Regions from separate parts of the uncultured Merdimmobilis sp. genome, predicted to be linked through region 3. Evidence: riboswitches for the same ligand, from Rfam matches in the RefSeq annotation. Region 3 holds a riboswitch; each other region holds the start of a gene.
The links. Region 3 has a riboswitch for glycine ahead of RDQ42_RS08450 (lipoate--protein ligase). Riboswitches for the same ligand answer to the same signal wherever they lie in the genome.
Positions count from the first base shown of each region.

Region 1: linked by a shared signal. The riboswitch ahead of RDQ42_RS08815 (GrdX family protein) and the one ahead of RDQ42_RS08450 (lipoate--protein ligase) in region 3 are both predicted to bind glycine.
Region 2: linked by a shared signal. The riboswitch ahead of gcvT (glycine cleavage system aminomethyltransferase GcvT) and the one ahead of RDQ42_RS08450 (lipoate--protein ligase) in region 3 are both predicted to bind glycine.

Region 1 is NZ_CABRJC010000020.1:10,280-13,553, reverse strand. Features, by position in the region: gene RDQ42_RS08820 (glycine/sarcosine/betaine reductase component B subunit) at 1-943, opposite strand, end outside; gene RDQ42_RS08815 (GrdX family protein) at 992-1,375, opposite strand; glycine riboswitch at 1,538-1,637, opposite strand; gene RDQ42_RS08810 (aminotransferase class V-fold PLP-dependent enzyme) at 1,786-2,940, opposite strand; gene yedE (YedE family putative selenium transporter) at 3,176-3,274, shown strand, end outside.
Region 2 is NZ_CABRJC010000009.1:61,774-65,047, reverse strand. Features, by position in the region: gene RDQ42_RS06115 (FprA family A-type flavoprotein) at 1-786, shown strand, start outside; glycine riboswitch at 1,276-1,373, shown strand; gene gcvT (glycine cleavage system aminomethyltransferase GcvT) at 1,623-2,711, shown strand; gene gcvH (glycine cleavage system protein GcvH) at 2,865-3,248, shown strand; gene gcvPA (aminomethyl-transferring glycine dehydrogenase subunit GcvPA) at 3,249-3,274, shown strand, end outside.
Region 3 is NZ_CABRJC010000018.1:4,550-7,823, forward strand. Features, by position in the region: gene thiD (bifunctional hydroxymethylpyrimidine kinase/phosphomethylpyrimidine kinase) at 1-620, shown strand, start outside; glycine riboswitch at 838-919, shown strand; glycine riboswitch at 1,063-1,143, shown strand; gene RDQ42_RS08450 (lipoate--protein ligase) at 1,304-2,311, shown strand; gene ade (adenine deaminase) at 2,439-3,274, opposite strand, start outside.

The sequences.
Region 1 (3,274 bases), on a different contig from region 3:
AGCCTTCCTGGGAAACGATTGCGCCATCCAGATCCAGGTACTCGCAGAGCTCTGCGGTCCAGTTGGAGGAGCGCTCTTTATCAGCCAGGTAAACGTTCTCGTTGGTGATGATCATGCCCACAAAGTTGATGGTCTTGCCATGCTGAGCGAACAGGTCATGGACAACGGGGTTGTTCATGTGGATATAAGTGGGGTTCTTGTCGCAGGAGGATACGCAGTTACCAGACAGGATCGCGCCGTCCATAACCTCGGTGGGGTTGATGATGGTGGGGACGATCTTCTTGGCATCGACGCCGTACACATAGGTGTCGTGCATCAGGCCCTGGCTCTGCAGCATCTGGACGTAGCCAACGCGGGGCAGGTTGGGGTATTTCTCCATGCCCTCTTTCACGCCGTAAGTCTCGTAGGAGACAACCTCGTTGGGCTCAACAGATTTACCCAGCTCACCCAGGTAAGCAGCGACACGCAGACCAGCCATACGGTTGGCGTACTCATGCTCGTGCTGTTTCAGGCCGTCGATGGGGTTCATGACAAGAACCAGGTTGACGGTTTTGGAGAAAGGAGTGTATTTGGCGCCTTCGCCGGTCATATCGATGATGCCTTCCTGGAAACCAACGATCTTACCGGTGGTGACAACAGCGGAACCTCTCAGAGCGTGGGTTCTGCCGGTGCCGACAGTGGTGACTTTGGAGATCACGCCGGGGAAAATCCCGCCTTGACCCTCGACCTTGCAGCGGGGCTCGATTACGTCCTTAACAGGGGTAATGCGAACGCTCTCGCCGGGGCGAGCGATCTCAACTTCGCAGGATTTGATGTTTTCGTCCTCCAGGACGATCTTCTTAATGGCCTCTTTGTCTACGAACAGAACGCCGTTCTCGACTTTGGATTCATTTGAGAACTGAATATCATGGATATCGATGTATCCGACTTCCAATTTTCTCAAATTTAACACCTCCTTAAAATTTTGGCTTTGCGTATTTATCAACAAACCCTATTCAAATAGGATCTGCGATAAGGCTCCTTTTAGCAGCGTGGCGTCGATCACCTGGAAATCTTCCCGCATAGAATCGGGCATATGGGGGAATTTTACCGGGAATTTATCGCAAGTCACAATGCTGTTTTCGATCATCTCCACCGAATCCATGTCCAAAGACTGGGGTTTGATGGAGATCAGGACCGATTTATAAGGGGTTTCATTGGGCTTGACGCTGCCCGAAAGGGGATGGGAGTAAAGCCTGTGTCCCTTATGAATCTGGTCGCGGAGGGCAACCAACACATCGTGATAGGTGCCGTCGACGAACTCAACGGTATATTGCCCTGTAAGTTCGCGGACAACCAGGGGATTGTTGGTTACGATCTTAAACGTTGGCTTCATGAAGAACCTCCCGGAGCGTGATTGTCATTCCATACAAAAACAGAGCAAAACGCACCCTTTTATAGAAATAAAAATAAAATGGTGCATCCCGCTCTGTATCTAACCTGAGAGATTCTCCCTTGAGGGGGATTGCTCCGTCGGTGCTTACGCTCTCCAGAGGTTTGTCGGATTGCGGTGTTGGGACCTGAGATCTTCATAAGGGACTGCAAATCCGCTTACTTATTCCTTCGGCGCTGTTGCCAGACTCTCCCGCAATCGTCATCCAAATATCAATCTGTAAAAATGACTATATAATGTTTTTCTATCACACCATAATGATACACTACTTTTTTCTATAATACAAGTATTTTTTCCAGGGAAAATGGCAAAAATTATTGCAAAAAAATTGTCAATCTTTTATAGAACATTCCCTAGTAGGTGGATAGAATGGCTTTGATAGCGTCAACAGCAAAGTCAATTTCCTTGGGGGTGTTGAATGGGCCGATTGAGAATCGAACAGTGCCCTGAGGGAAAGTTCCCAAGGTCTTATGGGCCGATGGAGCGCAGTGCAGGCCGCACCGGGTCATAATCCCGTACTGGCTGTCCAACAAAAACGCGATTTCCGCGTTGTCGCGGCCGGTGAAATCCACCGAGACGACGGGGGCGCGTTTCATCGGGTCCTCAGTGCCGGCGATCCGGGCGCAGTCGAAGGCGGCTAGGCCCTCGCTAAAGCGCTTGGACAAAGTTTGTTCGTGCTGTAAGATGTTGCCAATCCCCTCCTTTTCCAGATATTGAAGCGACGCGTTTAAGCCGAAGATTCCCGGCAGGTTCATGGTGCCGGCTTCAAAGCGGTCAGGCAGGAAATCGGGAACCTCCTCCGAATCAGAGCGGCTGCCCGTGCCGCCGGAGATCAGAGGGTCAAGTTCCGCAGCCAGGGAATCTTCTATGATAAACCCACCGATGCCCTGGGGCCCGAGCAGGCTTTTGTGCCCGGTAAAGGTCAGGACGTCGATGTGCATATCAACAATGTCAATGGGGAAAACCCCTGCGGTCTGGGCGGCATCCACCACAAAGCGAATTCCATGCTTATGGCAAATGGCACCCACTTCCCGGATAGGCATCACTGTGCCGCATACATTAGAGGCGTGCAGCATCAGAATGGCCTTGGTGTTGGGGCGGATGAGCCCTTCCACCTGATCCAGAAGCAGCATTCCCTGGCTATTGCAGGGGATGCGGTCAAAAGAGACGCCCAGTTTTTCCATTTGTACCAAGGGGCGCATCATGGCGTTGTGCTCCATCGAGCTGACCAATACATGGTCGCCGGGGCGCAGCATACCTTTTATAATAAAGTTGAGAGAAGCGGTGATGTTGGAGGTAAAAATCACATTTTGAGGTTTGGGGGCATGGAAGAGACGGCACAGCCGTTCCCGGGTGTCATAGACGACCTCCCCTGCGCTGTAGGCGCCGGCATATCCGCCGCGGCCCACATTGCAGCCGATTTCCTCCATAAAAAGACGCATGTTTTCCACTACCCCAGGGGCTTTGGGGTAAGAGGTGCTCGCGTTGTCCAGATAAATTCGCTCCATAACGTCCTCCTATAATAAATCCTTTTTTATTATTTTACTCTATTTACCCTATATTCGCCACTGCTATTGGAAAATAAAATAGCTTTCTTGTCTCTATTGCAAATTACTATTTTACGATTGTTAAAAAACAAACTATACTATATACAGGGTCGATACGCCAGTAGGCCAGCTTTGCGGCTCTCATAGCCCGCTGGGGAAAGAGGCTCTGTATCATAGAAAGGTGGTTGGTAGAGAGATGGAAAAGAAAAAACTGATAGGGGCCGGTCTGTTGATCGGCTTGGTCTCGGTTGCCCTTGTCAAGCTGGGGAATCCGGCAAACATGGGTTTCTGCATC
Region 2 (3,274 bases), on a different contig from region 3:
GGGGACACCCTTTCTCTGGGGAACCACACCCTCCAGTTCTTTATGGCCCCTATGGTCCACTGGCCGGAGGTGATGGTCGCCTATGAGCAGACCGAAAAACTCCTCTTCTCCGCCGACGGGTTCGGCAAGTTCGGCACCCTGGACACCGACGAACCCTGGCTGGAGGAATCCCGCCGGTATTACATCAACATCGTGGGCAAATACGGCGCCCAGGTCCAGGCCCTTCTCAAAAAGGCATCCGGCCTTGACATCGCCAAAATCTGCCCTCTTCATGGCCCCATTCTGGACAAAGACCTGGGCTACTACCTGGAGAAATACGATACCTGGAGCCGCTATGAGCCAGAGGACAAGGGCATCCTCATCGCCTGCGCCTCCATCCACGGCCACACCATGATGGCCGCCCAGAAACTGGCGGAACTCCTGCGGGAGAAAACCAGCCTTCCGGTGGTGGTTGCCGACCTGTGCCGGGACGACATGGCCAAGTGCGTCTCCGACGCCTTCCGCTACAGCCATCTGGTCGTGGCCTGCGCCACCTACAACGGGGGCCTGTTCCCGCCCATGGAGGCTTTCCTCTCCCACATCAAGGCCAAGAACTATCAGAAGCGCACAGTGGGCATTGTGGAAAACGGCACCTGGGCCCCCACCGCTGCCAAGCAGATGAAAGCCGCCTTTGAGGGGATGAAAGAGATCCGCCTGGCACAGCCTGTGGTCTCGGTGAAATCGGCCATAAACGACGCCTCCATTGCGGAGTTGGACGCCCTGGCCCAAGCGCTGCTCGCCGAGTAAACAATATTAGGGCAAAGGAAGGGGAACCCCCGGCTGGGGGTTCCCCTTTTTGTTCCCCTCTGTCCAGAAAATAGTCCCAGCCCTGTGCTGACCCCTTGACAAAATTGGTTGGCGGGGGTGGGGCCCTATTTCCTTTCTGTGGAAACTCCAACTCACTGCCAAGGCTGGAAATTTTTTGTCATTTCTGTAACAAACATTGTTAAACAGAAGACCGAATCGCAAAATTATATCTTTTTAGCGGAAGAATTTTCTAAAAATATTTTTGAATTAATCACCAAAAATGGGGTGTGATCTTCTCCGAAATCAAAATTTCTTCGTCGGAATTCCGGCAAAACTCGGGGTGATGTTGGATAGTTCTCCTAGGTTCGTCTAGGAAATCACAAGCATTGCCGTTTCTTTGTCAAACCCCCTGGTTGACAACATTTTGGTTGTTGGCTATAATGCAGGTACAAACGGGGCATCCTCTGGATCGCCTTGCATATATTGCGGTTGAAGGATCCGGGAGAGGTCAACACAACAAGATATTGTGTTGGAGCCAAAGGGGTATGCGCAAAAAAACTCTCAGGCAAAAGTACCGGATCTGGACGGAACTCTGGAGAGTTGAGACCTCCTTTTGGCAGGTGCCTCAACACCGATGAAGCAACTTGGCCCAAACGGCGGGTCGGGGAATCTTTCAGGTATCGCAACAGAGGCGCGCTCTTACCGGCGTGCCTCTGTTTTTTATAAGCAGCCACAGGCGAACTTATAAAATGTCCATCGGGGCCTTCCCCCAGAATCCTGTTGCAGCAAAGCCATTTTACGGCTATTTTGACCCACTTTGGAAAGGAGCGTATTCCATGGAACTGAAAACCCCACTTTATGATTGCCACGTAGCTTTAAACGGAAAAATTGTCCCCTTTGCCGGCTATCTGCTCCCGGTGCAGTACGACACCGGCGTCATCGCCGAGCATATGGCGGTGCGCACCAAGGCTGGCCTCTTTGATGTCTCCCACATGGGCGAAGTGGTTTTCTCCGGCCCCGACGCCCTCAAAAACGTCCAGCACCTGATGACCAATGACTTTTCCAACATGGTGGCAGGCGATGTCCGCTACAGCCCCATGTGCAACGAAAAGGGCGGCGTGGTGGACGACCTGATCGTCTATTGCCTCAAAGAGCCCACCGATTACCTGGTCGTTGTCAACGCAGCCAACCGCCACAAGGACGCCGATTGGATGCGCAGCCACCTGATCGGGGATGTCACTTTTAAAGACATCTCCGACGAGGTGGCCCAGGTCGCCCTCCAGGGACCCCAGTCCCAGGCCATTCTATCCAAACTGGCTGACGAGAGGGACATCCCAACCAAATACTACAGCTTCTGCCAAACCGGCAAGGTAGCCGGGGTGGACTGTCTGATCTCCAAGACCGGCTACACCGGCGAGGACGGGTTCGAGCTCTATTGCGCCCCCGACAAAGCTGCTGAGCTGTGGAACGCCCTGCTGGATGCAGGCAAAGAGAACGGCCTCATCCCCTGCGGCCTGGGCGCCCGGGACACCCTGCGGTTGGAAGCCGGTATGCCCCTCTACGGCCACGAGATGACCGACGACATCACCCCCAAGCAAACCGGCCTTGGCATGTTCGTCAAGATGGACAAAGAGGACTTCATCGGCAAAAAAGCCATGGAGGAGATGGGCGCCCCCACCATCAAACGGGTGGGCCTGAAGATTCTGGGGAGGGGCATCGCCCGGGAGAACTTCCCCGTCTACGCCGGCGACAAATTGATCGGCCACACCACCAGCGGCACCCACTGCCCCTACCTGGGCGGCGCTTACGCCATGGCCATTGTGGAGAAGGAGCCCGCACCCTTGGGCGCCACCGTCCAGGTGGAGATCCGCGGCAAGAAGGTGGACGCTGAGGTAGTCAAATCCCAGTTCTATAAAAAAGCTTAACTTCCGGCTCTTCCTTTGGGAGGTCGCTTTCCCTCCCCCCCTTTGGGCGGCCTTCCCAATAGAGCTGTTTCCCCATTGTCCCAAACGGCCGGGGCCACTGCCCCACGCCCGAAACTATACAACATTAAACAGAATCAATAGGAGGAATGCAACATGAAAAATCCAACCGATCTGCTGTATACAAAATCCCACGAATGGGTCAAGAAACTGGACGATGGCACCGTGAAGGTGGGTCTAACCGATTACGCACAGCATGAGCTGGGCGACCTGGTGTTCATCAACCTTCCCCAGGAAGGGGATGAAGTCTCGGTGGGCGAGACCTTTGGCGACGTGGAATCGGTCAAAGCGGTCTCTGACGTGTACAGCCCTGTCTCCGGCACCGTCACCGCCATCAACGAAGAACTGCTGGACCACCCCGAACTGGTGAACAAAGAAGCTTATGAAGCTTGGTTCATCCAGGTGGGCGAAATCTCCCAGGAGGAAGAGCTGCTCTCGGCCGAGGCTTATGAGGAGCTTCTTGCAAAGGAGGAGGCGTAAATGGGCTCTTACGTTCCAAACACCCG
Region 3 (3,274 bases):
AAGACTTTGTGGCCCAGCAGATCGACTGCGTGTTCCAAGATATCCGCCCGGACGCGGTGAAGGTCGGCATGGTGGCAAACGCCCAGATCATCGCCGCCATCGCCGACAAGCTGGAGGAATATGAGGCAAAGAACATCGTGGTGGACCCGGTGATGGTCTCCACCAGCGGGGGGCGCCTCCTCAATGAGGATGCGGTGGAGGCCCTCAAGACCCGCCTTCTGCCCCTGGCGGATGTGATCACCCCCAACATCCCCGAGGCGGAATGCCTTTCCGGGATACCGATTCAATCCAATGGGGATATGGAGCGGGCGGCGGAACAGATCGCCCTCTTCTGCCGGGGGGCCATCCTCATCAAGGGAGGCCACCAGGAATACCGGGCCGACGACCTCCTCTATTATGAGGACTGCCCCATTTGGTTCCCCGGCCGCAAAGTGGACAACCCCAACACCCATGGAACCGGCTGCACCCTCTCCTCGGCCATTGCCTGCAACCTGGCCAAGGGGCTGATTTTGGAGGAGGCGGTGTTCCGGGCGAAGAAGTACCTCACCGGCGCGCTGCTGGCAGGGCTCAATTTGGGCAAGGGGAGCGGCCCCCTGGACCACGGCTACCGGATGCGGTAAGCGAAAATCCCCTAGAACGGCGCCAGTTTTGGGGTGAGGGGGTTGTTTTCTCCCCCTTTGCACGGAGATAAGGAAGCGGTGCGGCCCATATTTTGGGAAATACGGGGAATTTCACAAAATTTCCTCTGTTTTTTCCCCCTATGGGCCGCAATTTTTTGTTGACATTCTGCAAAAGATGGGGTATAGTGGACTAAGAAGAAACACCATAATGATTCGGATGAATGATCCGGGAGAGACCCATAAGGGCGCCGAAGGGGAAATCGCAAGAAACTCTCAGGCAAAAGGACCGGATCATGACGAAACTCTGGAAAGCCGTTAGGCGCCGAAGAAGCAATCCCCCTAGGGGAGAATCTTTCAGGTTTAGGAACAGAGGCGTACAATTTCTGTGCGCCTCTTTTTTGTTGCAATAAAGTGGATGCACAGGCCATACAGATAGAATCGGATGAATGATCCGGGAGAGACCCACAGGGCGCCGAAGGGGAAATCGCAAGAAACTCTCAGGCAAAAGGACCGGATCATGACGAAACTCTGGAAAGCCGCAAGGCGCCGAAGAAGCAATCCCGTTTGTGGAGAATCTTTCAGGTCAAGGACAGAGGCGTGCTGGGAACCTCCCCGCGCGCCTTTTTGCGTGTGGGGGCCTTTGAAACACAGGGGCTGCCAAGCCCCGGACTGGAGGAAGAGCCATGATTACCACCATCAAATACCTGATCGCCGACAGCACCAGCCCTTACCGGAATCTGGCGATGGAAGAATACCTGATGACCCAGGTGGGCAAAAACACCTGCATCCTGTACTTGTGGCAGGACCGCAACACGGTGGAGATCGGCCGCAACCAGAATGCCCGCAAGGAGCTGCGCCTCAACGAAATACAGAAAAACGGCGCCCGCATCTCCCGGCGGCTGGCTGGGGGAGGCGCTTGTTTCCACGACCTGGGCAACCTCAACTTCTCCTTCCTCACCTTGCAGGAGGAGATGGACGACAAACGGTTGAGCGGGGTGATCCTGCGGGCGGTCCGCGGCCTTGGCATCGACGCCGGCCGGTCGGAGAGCGGCATCCTCATGGCCGACGGCCGCAAATTCTGCAACAGCGTCACCTATACAAAAGACGGACACTCCTGTTACCGGGGCAGTATTATGGTCAATTCCAACCTGACCCGGGTGTGCAAATACATCAATCCCGCCTCCTCCCGGGTCAAATCCAAAGGGGCGGATTCCATCCGCTCCAAGGTGGTCAACCTCCAGGAGTGCCTTTCCTCCTTGACGGTGGAGGCCCTGCGGGAACAGATCATCGACTCCATGGGCCATGAATTTGGCCAGATCGCCCGCCGTTTGAACGCAGCGGAGATCGACGAGGACCGCATCCGCGCCTTGGAGGAGAAAAACGCCTCCCAGGAATGGACTATGGGCGGGTTCATCCCCTACACTTACGAACTGGCCGAGCGGCTGCCCTGGGGCAGCCTGCAAATCCAGCTGGAGATGGAACAGGGCTGGATTAAAGAAGCTGCTGTCTATTCCGACTCCACCGAGGTGGACGTGATCCAGAAGATCCCCCAGGTGCTGGTGGGCAGCTGCTTTACCTCCCCGTCGATGATCCGGGCCATGGAACGGCTCAAATCCGCCTGCTCGGGCAGCGAAAGGGAACTCTCCATGGTCAGTGACATCCAGAGCCTGATCGCCCAGCAGGATATTTAACTTCACTTTCTTTTTGTTTCTCCTGAAATTTTGGATTTTTGTTTGACGAGGCAAAGGCCGGCGGGAAACCGCCGGCCTTTGCCTCGTCTTTTGGTTTTTCTATTTTTGAAGGGGGACGGGGATGGGTTTACGGCAAAAGGAAGGACTGGGTGGCGAAGTCAAAGACCCCCAGGTCGGTGATGCGGATTTCCGGGATGCAGGTCAGCGACACAAAGGAGAGGGTGATGAAGGGCTCCACCTCCGGCCTCACCCCCATGGCGCGGACCTTTGCGATCAGCTCCCCCAGTTTGCCCTGGATATCGGCAGTGCGGTCGTCGGTGAACAGACCGGCGATGGGCAAGGGCAGGGTGCCGGCCACCCGGCCGTTTTCCACCACGGTGTACCCGCCGTGGCAGCGGGCCAGTTCCTCCATGGCCAGGAGCATGTCCCGGTCGTTGTCCCCCACTACAATCATGTTGTGGGCGTCGTGGGCGATGGTGGAGGCGATGGCCCCGTTTTTGACGCCAAAGCCTTTGACAACCCCCACCCCGATATTGCCGGTGGCGTGGTGGCGCTCGGCCACTGCGATTTTATAAAACTCCCCTTGGGGCTGGAAACAGCCGCCCGCAGTGGGCACGGCAGAGATTTCTTTCTTGGTGACGATGCTCCCCGGCAGAAGGGTGATCACCGGGATCTCCCCCTGGACGGGGAGGGCTAAGCTTTCTGGAGTGAGGCGCCCCAGGTGGACGGTGTCCAAGCAGGCAGGGTCGATGGGCCGGGGGTTGGGCGGCAGGGTGGGGGAGCTGCCCTTTCGGGAGACCAGAACCCCATCTTTATACACGCTGTGGACGGCCATCTCTTCCAGACTGTCCAGCACCACCAGATCGGCCCGGAATCCAGGGGCAATGGCCCCCAAATCTGAAAGGCCATAGAGGTGGGCAGGGTAGAGGGTGGCCATCTTTACTGCCTCCCCAGGCGGGACCC